4 regions of the [Roseibacterium] beibuensis genome follow, and region 4 is predicted to be linked to each of the others. Evidence: riboswitches for the same ligand, from Rfam matches in the RefSeq annotation. Region 4 holds a riboswitch; each other region holds the start of a gene.
The links. Region 4 has a riboswitch for cobalamin ahead of ABD923_RS13395 (hypothetical protein). Riboswitches for the same ligand answer to the same signal wherever they lie in the genome.
Positions count from the first base shown of each region.

Region 1 (4,400 bases), on a different contig from region 4:
TCGGGGACCTTGCCGCCGGATTGCGACACACGGCATGCGAAACGGATGACGACCTGGCGAAGCATTGCGGCGACCGCCCTGCAAGGCAGCTCATCACGGTGCCGGTCAAATACAGCGGAACCTTCGCGTGACCCCTGCCCGTCGGGAACCTTTGACGGGGCATCCGTGTTGAGTGTCCAGAACCGCAACACAGGAGCTAAGCCATGAAAACCGCACCTATTCTTGGTATCGCTGTCGCCGCAATCGTCGCCATCGGCGCCGCCGTCTACCTTGTCGATATCGACCAGACCGAAGAGGCCGCGCTGCCGGAAATCTCGGTCGAAGGCGGCAACATGCCCGAGTTCGAGGCCGAGACCGGGGATATCGAGGTCGGCGAGACCGAAGTGACCGTTCCCACGCTCGAGATCGAGCCGCCGGAAGAAGACACCGATCTCGCCCAGAACCAGTAATCAAGTCTTACCGCTGATAGGAGAATGACGATGAACCGCGACCAGATCGAAGGCAAATGGACCGAGATCAAGGGCCAGCTGCGTGAACACTACGGCGAGCTGACCGACAACGATCTCGAAGAAGCCAAGGGCGACCGCGAACAGATGGAAGGCGTGCTTCAGCAGAAGCTGGGCCAATCCAAGGAAGAGGTTCGCAAGACGGTCGACGATATTCTGGCCAAGGTCTGATTGACCTGCAGACCCACCACAAGACGCCCTGCGTGAAATCGCGGGGCGTTTTGAGTCTGAGAAAGGACCAAAGACCGGCGTCCACTCACCTTGCCGATTTGGACCCAGAGGGATCTTGCCGCTGTCCGGACGATCCGCAAACGCACGTGCGGACAGATGCGCAAACAACCTGCCTGAGACGGTCCGCGTCGATGCGCGGCAGCCTGTCATACCGGACGGCGAGGAGAAACAGAGGTTTCACGACGGTTATCCGGTGTTGTCCGCTTACGTCTCAAGAAAGGCCGCCAATCATTCGGGTCGAGGGCATGTTCGGCTCCATTCTTTGCAATGGAACCGGAGGTTGGCGAACTTTACGGTCTTCCGGGCGAATAAGTACGCGATCTCACCCCCTTGGTTGGCGGTATCGGAGGTGCAACAGACGGCAGCGCACACGTATTTTTTGTTGCAGCAAGAGGATGCGGAGGTGGACTTCATGCTGGGCGGCAGGGCCCCAAGCCCCACCGCCGCGTTGTGGTTCAGTGGTCCTCTTGCCAGATCTCATCCATTACGACCGCGTCCAATGGCAGGCGTTGGCGCCAGCCCTTGAGGGCCAGTTCGGGCGCGGGATAGAAGTCATCCACAAACCCGACACACAGGTAGGCCACGATCGCCACGTGGTCGGGCAGCGCGAGGATCCGGCGCAGGTCGGGCTCGTTGTAGATGCTGACCCAACCCACGCCGACATTCTCGGCGCGCGCGGCAAGCCACAGGTTCTGAACCGCGCAAACCGAGGAATAGAGATCCATCTCGGGGTTGTGGGTACGGCCCAGAACCACCGGCCCGCAGCGGTCGCGGTCGCAGGTGACGGCGATGTTCAGCGGCGCTTTCAGGATGCCTTCGAGCTTGAGGCCGCGATAGGTGCTGCGGATACCCTCTGGGAACATCGCCTCGGCCTCGGCATTCGCGGCCTCGAAGACGCGATGCACGGCGCGGCGACGCTCGAGGTCACGGATGAGAATGAAATTCCACGGTTGCATGAACCCCACGGACGGCGCGTGATGGGCGGCGTCGAGGATGCGCCGCAGGACGTCGTCGGGGATCGGGTCGGGGCGGAACTCGTCGCGCACGTCTCGGCGGTTGCGGATCAGGTCGTGGATCGTGTCGCGGTCTTCTGGGGTAAAGCGGCGCGCGGATGCGGGCGCCGCCGGGGCGGTGTCGGGCATGGTGGCCCTCCTGGTTTGACAGCGCCGCCTCGGGTTCCACGCGGGGCGGCCATCTTGCCGGGCCGGTCTTCTGGCTTCGGGTCATCTGCGCGCAGGCGCCTTCCCGGATCGCTCCAGTGGCATCGTGCCTGCGGCATCCCCGTCACAGCGGCGGGCCCGCGCCGGTATTGCACCGACTTCCCGATTCTCCCCGGCTTGGCGGGGCACCCGGCGGACGCTGCATAAGCGGGCGAGCGGCGGCAGGCAAGATGCGCGCGATATCGCAAAGCCCCATCAGTCCGTGACCTTAACGAAGTAACGGACGAAGGTCGAAATCCTATTCACCCGGCTACACCACAAGCCGGCTTCGAAGCAGTTGCGCTTGCGTGGCCCATCGGCGCAAACGATAAAGTGCCGCGCGCTGCCGCCGCCACGGCCCTCCTCAAACTGGCCAAGATGGTTTCCGCACCTCAGAAGCCGTCAACGGTCTGACATCAAGGGCCTTCACGCCGTTGTTCCCGGTTGCCTCAACACCGAAGCGGACATTCCGCCAAAATCACCCAGTTGAGCCATACGTGGTCTACATAGGGGGCGGAAAGCGGAAGTTCGCTGCGGTGAAGATTGTGCCACACAGCCAAGCTAGAAGCCGACATCCAGAGCAGACCAAGATCAAAGCGTACCGGAATGACACAGGTCCCGAGTGAAGTCGCGGTACTTCGCATGAGAAGCGGGAAGAAGTGCGGCTGGGCGAAACTGCTGTGCGCCGCAATACGTTTCCCATCCGAGGCTCGTCTGGGCCCTCGGCATGATGTACCTCGATCATGAAGGCGACCAGCGGCTTTGCCTGCTCAGCCTGAGCATCGATCCGCTTGCGCTCGCGACCGGGCTGGAGAACCGCGATGCCGTGACCCGGTTCGCCAAGGGCCTCTATCGCAACCCCACCGGCATCATCGAACGCGCCATGCAGGCTGCCGCGAACGGGCGGAAGGGATACCGGCTCGTCACCCGTGAGAAGATCAGGGGTCGAACCTTGGCCGGAAGCTTCGATTGCCCCTCACCGATGCTTGTGAGCGAGGCGCGGGATCGACGCACCCTCCCCGATGCGCAGGAGCCCGGCCCAGAAGAGGGCAAGACCTCCTTCTTCGACCCCGATATCCGCAAGGCGATCCTGAAGATCGACGAGAGCAGATCCATCCGCAAGCCGCGCTACGAGAGCGAGGAGGAGCGCGCCGAGAAAGAGCGGGACATGATGGAGCGCATGCATATCGAGACCGGTCCGGCCAGCGCGATGATCCTGCGCGATCTCTTCGGTTACGAAAGCGGGTTCCGCGTTCTTGGCGACATGATGCCCGACGAGGAGCCAGAACACCCTGCCTTTTGACGACGCAAACCGGCAACACCCGTGTCCAATCGGGGCCGACCTCCAGGCGCAAGCCTTTCAGATCGGCAACGCGGAGACAAAAATTGCCCGTGACAACCATGAGGAACGACAACATGAATGACGATCGACAAGACGGCGCCCTGCCGGCCACCCGGTCGGCCGACGCACCGCCAACCGCACCACCCCACCCCCTGGATGGCCAGTGGTTCATGCGCGTCGATGGGCGCGACTACGGCCCCTATACCGGCCACCAGCTCAAGGCCTTTGCCGAGGATGGCCGTCTTGAGCCGGACACGGAGATCCGCCGGGAGGCCAGCGCGGAATGGGTTGCTGCCGAGATGGATGTCGCGATCCGGAAGTTTTTCCAGCCGGCGCCTGTGCCCCAGCCCGGGCCGGAGCCGCAGGTCGCGACCGCAAGCGATCGCAGTACGGTCGTCCAGGTCACCAATACCTTTCAACAGCCCGCGGCGCTGGTGGATCCGGGCGCAAACAAGTCGCCCGGGCTGGCGCTCTTGCTGTCCTTCCTTTTCGTCGGACTTGGCCAGTTCTATAACGGCGATGTCGGCAAGGGCTTCCTGATGATCCTGGGCTGCATTCTGCTCTGGCTCGTCTTCCTCGGTTGGATCATCAACATCTGGTCGATGATCGACGCCTACACCAAGGCCAAGGAGCTCCGCGATCGCCACCAGGCCTACATTGCGGCACAGACGCGGCCGGCATGACCCGCCAGGGGAAGCGAACCTGCCCGACCTGCCTTGGCCTGGGTCTCGCACGGGAGCGGTGCCCGACCTGCGGACGTGCTGCGGCCGGCCAAGCGATCGGAAGCCTGAGGCTGCCCCCGTGGCTCGACAGAAGGTTGACGTCCTGGCTTGTCGATCGGGAGATCCACGAGATCGCTCTCGTTCCGGCCCTCATCCCCCTTCTGCCGCCCATGCCGGTTCTCGCCCTGGCCGCTTTCGGACTGAAGGCGCGCTCAGCCGACCTGCGCGCGCATCTGTGGACCTGGCGTTTCGTCCTCGTCGCAGCCATCGTGAACCTGATCCTGTCGGTCTGGCTTCTGTCCGAGATCTCCGAAACGGTATGGGGCCTCATTCTCGGTTTCTGGAGCACGCTTCCTGATCTGCTCCGGGAACCGGCGGAAGGGACGAGATCGATCCCGGT
Region 1 covers NZ_BAABHW010000007.1:1,898-6,297, reverse strand. The annotation lists gene ABD923_RS17375 (hypothetical protein) at 1-131, shown strand, start outside; gene ABD923_RS17370 (hypothetical protein) at 204-449, shown strand; gene ABD923_RS17365 (CsbD family protein) at 480-677, shown strand; gene bluB (5,6-dimethylbenzimidazole synthase) at 1,193-1,879, opposite strand; cobalamin riboswitch at 1,923-2,104, opposite strand; gene ABD923_RS17355 (hypothetical protein) at 2,664-3,239, shown strand; gene ABD923_RS17350 (DUF4339 domain-containing protein) at 3,353-3,961, shown strand; gene ABD923_RS17345 (hypothetical protein) at 3,958-4,400, shown strand, end outside.
Region 1: linked by a shared signal. The riboswitch ahead of bluB (5,6-dimethylbenzimidazole synthase) and the one ahead of ABD923_RS13395 (hypothetical protein) in region 4 are both predicted to bind cobalamin.

Region 2 (4,400 bases), on a different contig from region 4:
ATAGCCGTTGGGAAAGTAGAAGGCCGCGCGGGGGCCGGTCGCGGCATGCGTCAGCCGCGCAAGATCCGTCTCGAACGCGGCAATCAGGGTCTCTGCCCGGGTTTCGCGGCCAAGAAGCGCCCCGACCTCGCGCAGGCGATCCGGCACGTCGACAAGGCGCTGCGTGATCGCGATCTGTTCCACTCGCACCCCGAGGCGGCGCAGCATGCCCACGGTCGCCGGGTCGGAATAGACGCCGGCCAGGACGAGGTCGGGGTCGAGCAGGTAGATCTCTTCCGCGCTACCGAAGTTGATGTCGTAGGCCGCCGCTTCCTCGGCCATGGGGGAGGTCAGCGGATCGACCGCGACCTGGCTGACCGAGATCAACTGCCCCGGCGCGGCCAGCATCATCGCCAGTTGATCCGTGCACAGGTTCATCGACACGACCCGGGTGGGGGCGTCCGCCCATGCCGATGTAGCGGCGGCGAGGGTCATCCCCGCCGCCACCGCAAGGCGCTTCAAACGATCAGAAGCGCGAGCGCAGGCCAATGTAGAACGCCCTGTCGCTGGTGCCGTAGCCGATTGCCGTCTGGTACTCCTCGTCGAAGACGTTCTCGATCCTCAGGAAGGCCTCCGTGGTGTCGTTGACCGCGTAGCTGAAGGTTGTGTCGACAACGGCATAATCGGGAACGTCAACCGGCGTTCGTTCGTAGTTGGGTGCAGGAAAGACGACGTCTTGCCTGTCAAACTCGAATTGAGCGGTCGTCGCCCAGGTAACACGCTCTGCAATTGCTGCATTGAGACCAAGCACGAGGTTATGGCGCGGCACACGCGGCAGACGATTGCCGGCCCGGTCCTCGGCGTCCGTGTAGGTATAGTTCGCAAAAGCCGACAGGGTGTCGCTCAGCATGTAGTTGGCGGTGAGTTCGTAGCCCTGCGTGGTGCTGGTGCCGGCTACTTGGTTGTAGCCGCCGCCTGAGAAACTGATCAGGTCGTCGATCTCGGTGTAGAAAACGGTCGCGCTAAGGTTCAGGTCGCCGAACGCCTGTTCGATGCCCAATTCGATGCTGCGGCTCTGCTCGGGTTCGAGGTTCGGGTTGCCGTAGAATCCGGAATACAGCTCGTAGAGCGACGGCGCGCGGAAGCCCGATGCAATCGACCCGCGCAAAACAGTGCCTTCTGCCGGGCGCCATGCGCCGGCAAGACGACCAGTGGTTTGTCCGCCGAAAATCGAATGATCGTCATAGCGCAGCGAAGCCGAGAGGTCGAAACCGCTACCCAGTGCCGCGACATATTCGGCAAAGACCGCGGCGGTATCCACGCCGCCGGAATCGGAATCGGCGTCGAACTCTTCCTCGGTCAGATCAAGGCCGAACGTCAGCGTATCGGCCGTGCGTAGGTTGGCGGTGCCGAGATATGAGTATGTCATGCGCTCGCCGAGATAGTCTTCGGTGAAGCCGCCGGGGTAATAACGCTCGGTGCGCGATCCGCTGATGGACAGCTCGTGTTCTATACCGAAGGCGTCAAAATTGGCGTAGGCGCGCAGGCCGGAGCGCTCGCCTTCCTGTTCATCGGCGGTATCGATGGAATCGTCGATCTCGGTAAAGCTGTCGATGTAGAAGGCGCTGAACCCGATGGTCAGAGCCTCGGTGGTCTCAAATTCACCCGCAAGAATGAGGGTGGTGGACTGGTGGCCGTCCTCTTCGGTGTTGCCGTCATTTTCGTCGGCGGCCGAGAAACCCTCTGTCGTCAGTTCCGTGGCGGAGAAGGACAGCGTTCCGCGCTCGAACCGAGTGCCAACGCCGAAATTCAACAGGTAGGTCTCGTAGCTGCCGGCTTCGACGCCGACCGTGACCTCGGTGCCCGGTTCGTCAGGGGCCAAGTCGGAGGTGATGTTCACCACGCCGCCGATGGCTTCGGACCCGTAGATGGAGCCTTGCGAGCCGCGCAGGATTTCGACACGCGTTGCCCCGGTGCCCAGAAGGCTGCCGAAGTCGAACCCGGTCTGGGAGGAGGACGGATCGGTGATATCTATCCCGTTCAGGTAAACGGGTATGTAGGACGTCCCGAGACCACGAATGCGCAGTGTGGTGCTCGACCCGACCGGGCCATTCTGGCTGACTGTGAGGCCGGGCACGGTCGCCAGCGTGTTCGATAGTTGGATATCGCCGGGATAGCGCAATTCTTCGGTCGTCAGCACATCGACCGATACGCCGGTGCGATCCTCTTCGATCTCGGTCAGGCCCGCCGAGAAGATAACCTCATCCAGTTGGAAAAAGGCGTCCTGCGCCAAGGCCGGGTTGCCGGCAACGAGTGCGGAGATGGCGGTCAAAGCCAATCGTTTCGTCATGTATGTCCCTCCTTCGATACCGGTATGGCGGCATTCGGACTCGTTGGTGTATGTCATCGGAGGGGTTCGTCCCTCCGCAGACGGTGCAAATGCGTCACCACTACGGAAGGGTCCGTTGCCCATGGCGCCACCCGCGCCCGGACAGGGTGATCACTTCGGCAGGTCTCCTGACTTCGCGGGTCGTTGCGTGAAACGGGCCTTCCCGGGATGTCCCAGTGGCATGTGCCGTCCACACTCGCCGCTTACAGTTGCGGGGGCAGTCGCGGGATTACACCGCGTTCCCTATTACCCGAACGGTTTGCGCCGTCCGGACCGAAGCGAGTCCCCGGATACGCGCGCCGGGGCATTCAAGCAAGGGTTGAACGCGGCACTTCGGTTCCCGAAACCGAAATGTCACAGGTTTCTGACAGGACTCGCCGGGCGTCCTGTCAGACGATCCTGACCGTGCCGCGCCCTGGAAGGCCGTGTTTTCGGGTCACTTGGGCTGGCCCCAGCCACCGCCACCGGGGGTCAGCATCTCGATCGCATCGCCGATGCCCAGCGCGACTTCGGCATTTCCGGCAAGGCGCTCGCGCGTGCCATCGGCCCGGAGAACCCAGTTTTCCCCGATAGCCCCCTCGCCACCGCCCGCGCGCCCCGGAACAGGCACCTCCCGGTGCGAACAGAGCGTCGTGATCGTCATGGGGTCGAGGAAGCGCAGCACCCGGTGCATCCCCTCTCCACCGCTCCATGCGCCGATGCCGCCCGATCCGCTGCGATGGGCCATGCGCTCAACCCTCACAGGGAAGCGGGTTTCCAGGATCTCTGGATCGGTTGCACGCGTATTCGTCATGTGGACCTGCACGCAGGAGGCGCCATCAAACCCCGGCCCGGCGCCCGCGCCGCCCGCGATGGTTTCGTAATTCTGGATGCGGTCATTGCCCCAGATGAAATTGTTCATGGTCCCCTGGCTGCCCGCGATCACGTCCAGCGCGCCATAGAGGCATTCGGTGATCGCCTGGCTGACCTCGGTGTTGCCCGCGATGACGGCGGCGGGGTGGACCGGGTTGATCATGCTCCCCTCGGGCAGGATGATCTCCAGCGGTTTAAGGCACCCTTCGTTCAACGGGATCTCGCGCCCGACCAGCGTGCGGAAGACATAGAGCACCGCCGCTGTCGCGATGGCCTTGGGGGCGTTGTAGTTGTTGCGATGCTGCGGCGAGGTGCCGGTGAAGTCGATCACCGCGCGGCCTGCCGCCTGATCGACGCGGATATCGACCTTGATCTCGCTGCCATCGTCCAGCGGGTAGGTGCAGGCCCCGTCCTTCAGCGACCCGATCACGCGGCGCACGCTGGCCTCGGCATTGTCCTGCACGTGGCGCATATAGGCCAGAACAGTGTCTAACCCGAAGGTTTCGACCATGTTCTGCACCTCGCGGATGCCGGTCGCGTTGGCGGCCACCTGCGCCTCCAGATCGGCCATGTTCTGGCCGATGTTGCGGCAGGGATAGCGGCCCGAGGCCAGCAGCGCCCGTGTCTCGGCCTCGCGCAGGCGCCCGTTTTCCACCAGTTTGAAATTGTCGATGACGACGCCTTCCTCCTCGATCCGGGTCGAGTCGGGCGGGGCGGATCCGGGGGTCTTGCCGCCGATATCGGCATGGTGGCCCCGGCTGCCGACCCAGAAGACGATCTTTTGCCCGGCCCTGTCGAAAACGGGTGTGATCACGGTCACATCCGGCAGGTGCGTGCCGCCGTTGAAGGGCGCGTTCAGCATATACGCGTCGCCCTCGGCGATCTGTCCGGCGTTCAGGCGCGCGACGGTGCGCACCGCCTCGGACATGGAGCCAAGATGCACCGGCACATGCGGGGCGTTCGCCACAAGGTTGCCATCGGAATCGAACAGCGCGCAGGAGAAGTCGAGCCGTTCCTTGATGTTCACCGAATAGGCCGTGTTTTGCAGTGTCGCGCCCATCTGCTCGGCGATGTTCATGAAAAGGTTGTTGAAAACCTCCAGCATCACCGGGTCGGCCTCGGTCCCAAGGGCATGTTCGGTCGCCTTCGCTTCTGTTCGTTCCAGCAAGAGGTTGCCCAG
Region 2 covers NZ_BAABHW010000003.1:292,007-296,406, forward strand. The annotation lists gene ABD923_RS12850 (ABC transporter substrate-binding protein) at 1-474, opposite strand, end outside; gene ABD923_RS12855 (TonB-dependent receptor plug domain-containing protein) at 506-2,329, opposite strand; cobalamin riboswitch at 2,470-2,661, opposite strand; gene ABD923_RS12860 (hydantoinase B/oxoprolinase family protein) at 2,805-4,400, opposite strand, start outside.
Region 2: linked by a shared signal. The riboswitch ahead of ABD923_RS12855 (TonB-dependent receptor plug domain-containing protein) and the one ahead of ABD923_RS13395 (hypothetical protein) in region 4 are both predicted to bind cobalamin.

Region 3 (4,400 bases), on a different contig from region 4:
ATGGAAGCGCGGACACGGCGTTACGCTGACATCTCGTCCATCGGTGTCGAACACGACCTGCCCCGCAGCTATTCGACCATCGAGGAGTGCAAGGCACTTGCCAGGGCGGTCTTCGCAGGCGCCCGGGTTCCCCGCACAAAGCAGCTAAACAGCACAACCTCTCCAGACGATGTCACCAACTTGGCGCAAAGCGACGGGGTTTTCGCCATCGGTGAAGAACCCTCGATCATTGAAGGGACGGCTGAAGAGGTGCCCGGAACCTCCGAGCCGTCGTCGGACGAGCAGCCCACTGACCATGGGACACAGGAGGAAAAATCTCAGGGCACTTCGGCGAGCAACCCACCTCCCTCCAAGGGAAATACGTCTCGCACACGCAAGTCGCAGTCCATGAAATCTGCGCGTCCTTCCAACCTCAAGGAGTTGAAGTAATGTCATTCGTCAACGAGGCGGTGGTCGACGTTCGAAAGCCCCTGATGGAGGCCCGCTTTCCGTTTAACCGAGCGCAGGACCTGGCCGAGGCCATGACTATGTGCGTCACGGAATACTATATCAAAGCCTCGATTGGCGGTCGTTTTGAAGCCTCCGGGATTTTGGTGATCGGTGACTCCCGGCAAGGAAAGTCGACCGAAATCGATGCCATGTTGAGGCGCCTTAACGATGGATCAACCACCATGCCCGATGGGCGTCCGGCTCGGGTCATTTCATGCCTTCTGTCCGGCAAGGTCACCTGGAAAGATCTCGGCGTCGAAATTCTCGAAGTCCTCGGATACCCGCTGCGAGGGCGGCACTCGCAAAGCGAGATTTGCTCCAAGGTCAGAAAGTATGCGGAGCTTCAGGGCGTGGTTGGCATTCACTTTGATGAGTGCCAGCACGTGTTCACGGAAAACGACAGCCTGACCAACCAGAAATTTCTGGATAGCTTCAAATCCCTTTTGAAGGATCATCAATGGCCGCTGATGCTGATCTTCTCCGGAGTGCCCAGCCTCGCCGCCCAGATTCAGAAGGAAGAGCAGCTCTACAGGCTCCTGCGCACCGTGAATTTTTCCGGCATCGATCTCGCGAGCACAACCGACAAAGACGAGCTCCTTCATCTTATCTTCAGCTACTGTGACAAGGCGCAGCTTGAGTTCGATGACTTCGAGTTGGACGACTTCCTCGACCGCTTGGTTTTCGCGGGATGCCAACGATGGGGGCTGGTGATCGAGCTGTTGATCGAAGCTTTGACGGTCACCCTTAGTGCCAATGAAAAGATCTGCACTATTGACCATTTCGCCGAAGGGTTTTCGCGCCGCACAGGTTTGCCATTTGGCTACTCGCCCTTCACTATGCCGAACTACCGAGAGGGTTTCAAACAGCACAATTTGCTCGACGCCTACGAGACGACCCGACGAAAGAAGATGCCCCGGAAGAACTGACCACTTGGCTTTTTCATAGATGGACGGCCCGCCTCGCGCGGGCCTTTTTTGTTTTCAGCAATGTGAGGTGTGCATGGTTATGGTTCGAACGTGCATGCTTATGCCATCAGATTTCGATGAAGCTTTATTTTATTGTTTTATTTCATTATATTGGAGGGGAGAGGTTTGATTTCGAATCACCTGAGCGTGCATACATATGCCCCATCCACAGCGAATTTGGATGGGGCATATGTATGCACAAAACGGATGTTTTTGATGCACGCCCTGTCAAGGATTTTTCGCCCTTCTCGGCCAGAATTCAGCTAAGGGCTTGTTAAAAAATATAACTAATAGGTGGACAGGAAAGTCCCAGCCGCCTTGAGGTTTTCCGCCGTACGAAATTTCCGATCGCCGGGGCATGCGATCGATACTTCAACTTAAAAAGATTCCTGATGCTGCCTCGCCCTGAGCCATCCCCGCGCAAGCCGTGCGGTGTCCGGGCCAGCGCGGTGAGGGGCAGGGCGTCGCTCTACCGTTTCGTAGAGCGGATCCAGAGCGTAGCCCACAAAAGGCGGCAAACGAGACAGCGTCGAAATCCTCGATTTCGGGGAAACCGTTCCAACCTGCAGTCCCCATTAGGCGGACACCCGTCTCGCCGACCACTAAGAGGAGCGGATCTCGGATGTTTCAGCCAAGGCCGAGGGGCTGCCGGGTCCGATCGCGGCCCGGCCGGGCTGGGAGGCCATACCGGCTGTACGGCAGGGTCGCCTACGGTGAAAACGATGCACGCGCCGGAGCCTCGCACGGGATCGGGGCCGGTCTCGAGCCTGGTGTCCGCGTTCTGCCCCACGCTGCGGCAATCCCCCATGGCGCCGGGAAGCCAGGTCAGGAGGCCTTCGGGAAACGGCATGCCAAGGGGCTGGACCCGGCTGGGCTGGCCGGGACGTTGCGCCACGTGCGGCAGCCTCAAGCCGATCCAGAGCACCGTCGCTCAGCGCATAGGTCGACATGACAAACGAGGCGGCATGGTTTGGCTGCCGAGATCAACACCCGGAATTGTCAAATGGTCGCGGCACTCGCTCCTCCGCCCCATGAGTCGTCTATTGACCGGACACGGGGCGTGGGGCATCAGGTTGGTGTGATCGGTTCCGCCCCGTTCTGGGGTGGAGGCAAGAGGGAACGCGGTGGGGTGTGAGGTCACACCGAACCCGCGGCTGTCCCCGCAACTGTGAGCGGCGAGTTCGGCTGACAACGCCACTGGAGCGATCCGGGAAGGCCAGCCAGAGCATTGACCCGCGAGCCAGGAGACCTGCCGGTCATGCGTGTCCCCACCGGGACGCGGCCACCTGGACGCCGGGGAAACGCGTCGGGCATGGGCGCGTCACTCCGGTTGCGCGCTCCCGCCAAATCTCCCCGTCCGTCCTTTCCAAGCGCGGCTTCTCAGCCGCACGACAGAAAGAGGACGTAGATGACCCTTCGCACGACAATCTTCGCGGCTGGTGTCGCTGCCGCCCTGCCGATGGCGGCATCGGCGCATTTCCTGCTGAATTTCACCGAACAGGCGGTGATCGAGACACCCGGTGAAATTCCGGTCAAGCTGATCTTCTGGCACCCGATGGACAACGGCCAAGTCATGGACCTCGCTATGCCGCGCGAGTTCTACATGATCCACAACGGTGAGCGCACGGACTTGCTCGATACGCTCGAACCCGCAGTATTTCAGGGGGCAGAGAACACGGGCGAGGCCTTCCGTGGCTCGGTCCCGATCCGCCGGTCGGGCGACTACGTCTTGGTGACAGTGCCCGAGCCCTACTATGAGGAAAGCGAGGACATCTACATTCAGCAGATCGCGCGCGTCTTCCTGAACCGCAACGGCCTGCCGACTGATTGGGACGGCATCATGGGGCTTCCGGCCGAGATCCAGCCCCTGAACCGTCCCTACAACGTGCTCGTCGGTTCGACCTTTACGGGCCGCGTGCTGTCAAATGGCGAACCGGTCGCCGGGGCCGAGATCGAGATCGAATACATGGCCTCCGAGCCCGACATCGCGGTCAGTGCCACGACCGAACCGACGGTTGCCGCGCCCGCGGGCGGCACGCTGATCGCGATCAGCGATGCAAACGGTTATTTCACCTTCGGCATCCCGACGGCCGGGTGGTGGGGTTTTGCCGCGCTTGGTGTCGGACCGGAGACCGGGTTCGACGGCCGCGAGTTGTCGCAAGATGCCGTGATCTGGATTCACGCGACCGAGTTGGAGTGAGATCATGCACATTGTTGACGGGGCGCTTGCGAACGAGGTTGTCCTCGGCGGGGCCGTCGTTGCCGCTGGCGGGATCGCGCTGGGGCTGAAAAAGCTGCCGCTGGAAAAAATTCCGGCGGCGGGCGTTTTGTCGGCCACGTTTTTCGTGGCCTCGCTGATCCACGTTCCGATCGGCCCCTCTTCGGTGCATCTGATCCTCAATGGTCTGGCCGGGCTTGTCCTCGGCTGGGCCGCTTTTCCCGCGCTGTTCGTGGGGGTCTTGTTGCAGGCCGTCTTCTTTGGCTTCGGCGGATTGACGGTGCTGGGGGTGAATACGCTGAACATCGCCCTGCCGGCCGTTCTGGTCGGTATCCTCGTTGGTCCGGTGATTGCGCGGGCCTCGCCCGCGATGGGCGCGGTCTGGGCCGGGATCGGCGGTGCCTTTGCCATCGCCGCCACAACGCTGCTGGTGGCTGCCTCCCTGATGCTGTCAGGAGACGAGTTCGTCGCTGCCGCACAATTCGTTTTCTTTGCGCATATCCCCGTCATGGGGATCGAAGCGCTGCTTGCCGGAGCGGCGGTCTACCTTGCCCGGCAGGTGAAGCCCGATCTCTTCACGACCATGAAAGGAGCCAAGGCATGATGCGCGCTCTCATTTTGGCACTCGTCCTGGTTGCAGCCCCCTTTGCCGCGCTGGCCCATAATGTCATTTCATCCGTCTTTCCGGCGGGCCGCGAGATCGAAGGGGAGATCGGGTTCTCCAATGG
Region 3 covers NZ_BAABHW010000001.1:12,169-16,568, forward strand. The annotation lists gene ABD923_RS00055 (hypothetical protein) at 1-429, shown strand, start outside; gene ABD923_RS00060 (ATP-binding protein) at 429-1,415, shown strand; cobalamin riboswitch at 2,521-2,725, shown strand; gene ABD923_RS00065 (DUF4198 domain-containing protein) at 2,863-3,654, shown strand; gene cbiM (cobalt transporter CbiM) at 3,659-4,276, shown strand; gene ABD923_RS00075 (cobalt ABC transporter permease) at 4,276-4,400, shown strand, end outside.
Region 3: linked by a shared signal. The riboswitch ahead of ABD923_RS00065 (DUF4198 domain-containing protein) and the one ahead of ABD923_RS13395 (hypothetical protein) in region 4 are both predicted to bind cobalamin.

Region 4 (4,400 bases):
GCGCAATCCCAGCGAGGCCAGCCCCGAGACCAGCAGGATCACCAACCCGGCAAAGGCCAGCGCGTCGGGCCAGACCCCGAAGACCAGCCACCCCAGCGAGGTTGCGGCGATCAACTGCGTGTAGACGAAGGGCGCAAGCCGCGAGGCCGGCGCCATGCGCAACGCAAGGATCAGGCACAGGTTGCCCAGCATCGACCCCAGCGCCGAGGCCAGCGTCAGCCAGCCCACCCGCGCCGTGATCTCAGGCGTTTGCGGCAGGCCAAGCGGCGCCAGCACCAGCGCCCCGATCACCAGCTGGCTCATCAGCAGCGCGCGGGGCCGCGCCACCCCCGCCAGCCAACGCGAGGCGGTCAGGAACGCGCCATAGAAAATTCCCGCCAGCACCGCAAAACCCAGCCCCGGCGTCATGCCGAAGCCCGGTTTCACCACCAGGATGACCCCGAGGAACCCCAGGCAGACCAGCCCCAGCCGCGGCCAGGAAAAGCCTTCGCGCAGGAGCCACACGGACAGGAGCCATGACAGGATGGGCCCGACGAAGAACGCGCCGAAGACATTGGCGATCGGCTCGGTCTTCAGCGCCGTCAGGATCGACACGATGCCGCCCGCGATGAACAGCGCGCGCAGCCAGATGCGCCAGTCGAGGAAGATGCGCGGCGGCGTGATGTGCAGCACGAAGGGCGCCAGGATCACCGCACCCAGCGCGAATCGACTGAACGCCACCCAAAGCGGCGCCACGCCCTCGCCCCCGGTCAAAAGCTTGCCCGCCGTGTCCCCTGCCGGGATCAGCGCCATGGCCAATAGCATCAGGGGCAGCGCGCGCAGCGTGTCGGACCTCATGGCGCTTGCCTCTATCCTGTTGACGCGGCGTCGGAAACCCGCCTTTCTGCCGGCGATCACCTTTGCGTGGGGTCGCATCCCGGTCTCCGGGCAGGGGCTTGAGACGACCGCGCCGCTCTGGTTAACCTTTCGCGACATTACGGATTTTTTGACCAAATGGTTTCGAGACGCGCGTTTTTAAGCGGAGCAGCAGCCTCCGTCGGCGGAAGCCTTGCCGGCCCCGCATGGGCCAGCGCACCCGAGCGGTCGCTGCGACCGCTGGTCCGGCCCGATGGTTTCCTTGCGCGCACCATCCCCGATGCCGCCGACATCATCGCCCGCGCCGACCTGGGCGGGCGCGTCGGCTTTGCCGTGGCCGACGCGACGACCGGCGAGATGCTCGAGGTCGGCCACCCGCTCTACGGTCTTCCGCCCGCCTCCGTTGCCAAGGCCGTGACGACGGCCTACGCGCTCGACCGGCTCGGCCCCGGCTACCGGTTCCGCACGCGGCTGGTCTCGGACGGGGTGCTGGCCGATGGCCGCCTCGATGGCGACCTGTGGTTGATCGGCTCGGGCGATCCGCTCTTCGACACCGACGCGCTGGCGGGCATGGCGCGGTCGCTGGCCGATTTCGGCGTGCGCGAGGTGACGGGCCAGTTGCGCCTTGCCACCGATGCGCTGCCCACGATCTACCAGATCGACCCGGGCCAGCTTCCCCATGCGGGCTACAACCCGTCGATCTCGTCGATGAACCTCAATTTCAACCGCGTGCATTTCGAATGGACGCGCGAGAACGGCGATTACACCGTCACCATGCAGGCCCGTTCGGCCAGCTATTCCCCCGGCGTGCAGACCTCGCGCATGGTGATCGAGGATCGCGATTATCCCGTCTACACCTACGAGGATACCGAAGCCCGCGATGAATGGACCGTGGCGCGCGGCGCGCTTGGCAATGGCGGCGCGCGCTGGCTGCCCACCCGCCGTCCCGCCGCCTACATGGCCGAGGTGTTCCAGACCATCGCGCGCAGCTACGGCATCGTGCTCGACGGGCCGGCCTTTTCCGAAGGCGCGCCCACGGATGCCGCCGTGCTGGTCGAACATGTCTCCGAGCCGCTGGAGGATATCCTGCGTGGCATGATGCTGTGGTCCACCAACCTCACCGCCGAGGTCGTGGGCCTCCTGGCGACGCAGGCGGGCGGGGTGCGCCCCGCCACGCTGGCCGAAAGCGGGGCCGAGATGGCCGCCTGGATGGAAGAGCGTCTTGGCGCCCGCACCCCGCATTTCGTCGATCACTCGGGCCTTGGCGTTGACAGCCGCATCCGCCCGCAGGACATGACCCGCGCCTTGGTCAGCGCCGGGCCGAACGGGCTTCTGCGCAACCTGATGAAGGACATCCCGATGCGGGATGCCTCGGGCAACCCCGTGGCCGATCACCCGCTTTCGGTGGTCGCCAAGACCGGTACGCTCAACTTCGTCTCGACGCTGGCGGGCTATGTCCGCCTGCCCACGGGGCGCGACCTCGCCTTTGCGATCTTCTGCGCCGATCTCGACCGGCGCGCGGCCCTGACCGAGGCGCAGATGGAACGCCCGCCCGGCGGGCGCAGCTACAATGGCCGCGCCAAACGCCTGCAACAGGCCCTGATCGAGCGCTGGGGCGTGATCCACGCCTGAGCCATCGGGCCTTCAGGCGATCGACCGCGCCTCGACCAGGGCGAGGGGGCGTGCAGGCAGGCTTGCCGTGCTCAGGCCCACGCCGTCATCGCCATTGCCGAAAATCGCATCCGCCATCGCGTCGAGGGGCGCGAGTTCGGTGTCCATCTCGACGCCGCAGAACAGGCGCACGCGCCGGTGGTTCGCGACGAACTGCGCGCCGCAGGATTGCGGGCAACCATCCAGACGGCTGAACCCGGCCACTTCGAAATCCGGCTTGGTGAAGGGGCGGACCGTGGCCAGGCTCTGCGCCAGCCTCTTGACGAGGCAGGCCGCCTCGGGGCAGGGGCCGCCGATGCGCGGGCACATGGTCGCCTGGTAGGAATGGGTCTCGTCGGACCAGATCATCGCAAAACTCCTTCTCCGGGGCACCCCGCCCGGGCCTTGGGTGAATCGACGATGGCAGGTCTCCTGACTCGCGGATCATGGCTTGCCCGACCTTCCCGGGCCGTTTGGCCCAGTGGCATATTCGGGGTCGCATTCCGCCTACAGTTGCGGGGGCAGTCGCGGATTTGGGGCTTTGCCCGCACCGCGTTCCCTTTTCACCCCGTGCGGTGCACGGGGAACCATCGCCTCAATCGGTAGGCCCCCCGGCACCTGCCGGTCAAGCGCGGAATGGCGTCAGGTCTCGAACACGTAGTCGCCCGGCGCGTCGGCCAGCGGCGCGTAGCCCTCGGCGCCCAAGGCGGGCGGCGGACCCTCTCCGCCGGAGTGCTCGGCCAGCCACGCGGCCCAGGCGATCCACCAGCTTCCGGGGGTTGGCTCGTGTTGCTCCAGCCAGGTGTCGGGGTCCATGTAAAGCGCGCCGGGTTCGCGATGGCCCAGCCGGTAATGCTTGCGCGGGTGGCCCGGTTCGCTGACGATCCCGCCATTATGCCCGCCCTTCACAAGGCAGAAGCGGAAATCGCCATCGGTGAAAAGCTTGGCCTTGTAGACGGACCGCCACGGCGCGATGTGGTCGGTCTCGGTGCCGACGACGAACATCGGCGCCTTGATGTCCTTCAGCGCGATCACCCGCCCCTCGACGGCATAGCGCCCCGCCGTCAGCCGGTTTTCCAGGAACAGGCCGCGCAGGTATTCCGAATGCATCCGCGACGGCATCCGCGTGGTGTCGTTGTTCCACACGCCCAGATCCGACGGCATGTCGGGCCGCCCGAGGAAATAGCGCGCCACCGCGCGGGAATAGATCAGGTCCTCGGCCCGCATCGTGGCGAAGGTGCGCGTCATCTGCGGCCGGTCGAGATAGCCCTGGTCCCACATCAGGTCTTCGATAAAGGCCACCTGCGACTCGTCGGTGAAAAGCAGCAACTCGCCTGCTTCCGCGAAATCCGTCTGCGCCGCCATCAGCGTGATCGAGGCCAGCCGGTCGTCGCCATCCCGCGCCATGGTCGCCGCCGCGATCGCCAACAGCGTGCCGCCAAGGCAATAGCCATTGGCATGGACCTTGGTGTCGGGAACGATCGCGCTGACCGCGTCCAGTGCCGCCATCACGCCCATCCGCCGGTAGTCGTCGAGGGAAAGCTCCGCCATATCGGCCGTCGGGTTGCGCCACGAGATCATGAAGACGGTAAAGCCCTGCTCGACGAGGTAGCGCACCATCGAGTTATGGGCCGACAGGTCGAGGATGTAGTATTTCATGATCCACGCGGGCACGATCAGCACCGGCTCGGATTTCACCGTCTCGGTCTCGGGCGCGTACTGGATCAGTTCGCAGATCTCGTTGCGCATCACCACCTTGCCCGGCGTCGCGGCCAGGTCCTCGCCCACGCGGTAGCCCTCGGGCTGGTCGGGATGTTCCTGCGTCAGCGTGTGCATCAGGTCCTCGAAGTAATGCTCGGACCCTTCGACGATGTTGCGCCCGTTCTGTTTCAGCG
Region 4 covers NZ_BAABHW010000004.1:58,052-62,451, reverse strand. The annotation lists gene ABD923_RS13405 (DMT family transporter) at 1-837, opposite strand, end outside; gene dacB (D-alanyl-D-alanine carboxypeptidase/D-alanyl-D-alanine endopeptidase) at 994-2,487, shown strand; gene ABD923_RS13395 (hypothetical protein) at 2,500-2,874, opposite strand; cobalamin riboswitch at 2,911-3,112, opposite strand; gene ABD923_RS13390 (PHA/PHB synthase family protein) at 3,148-4,400, opposite strand, start outside.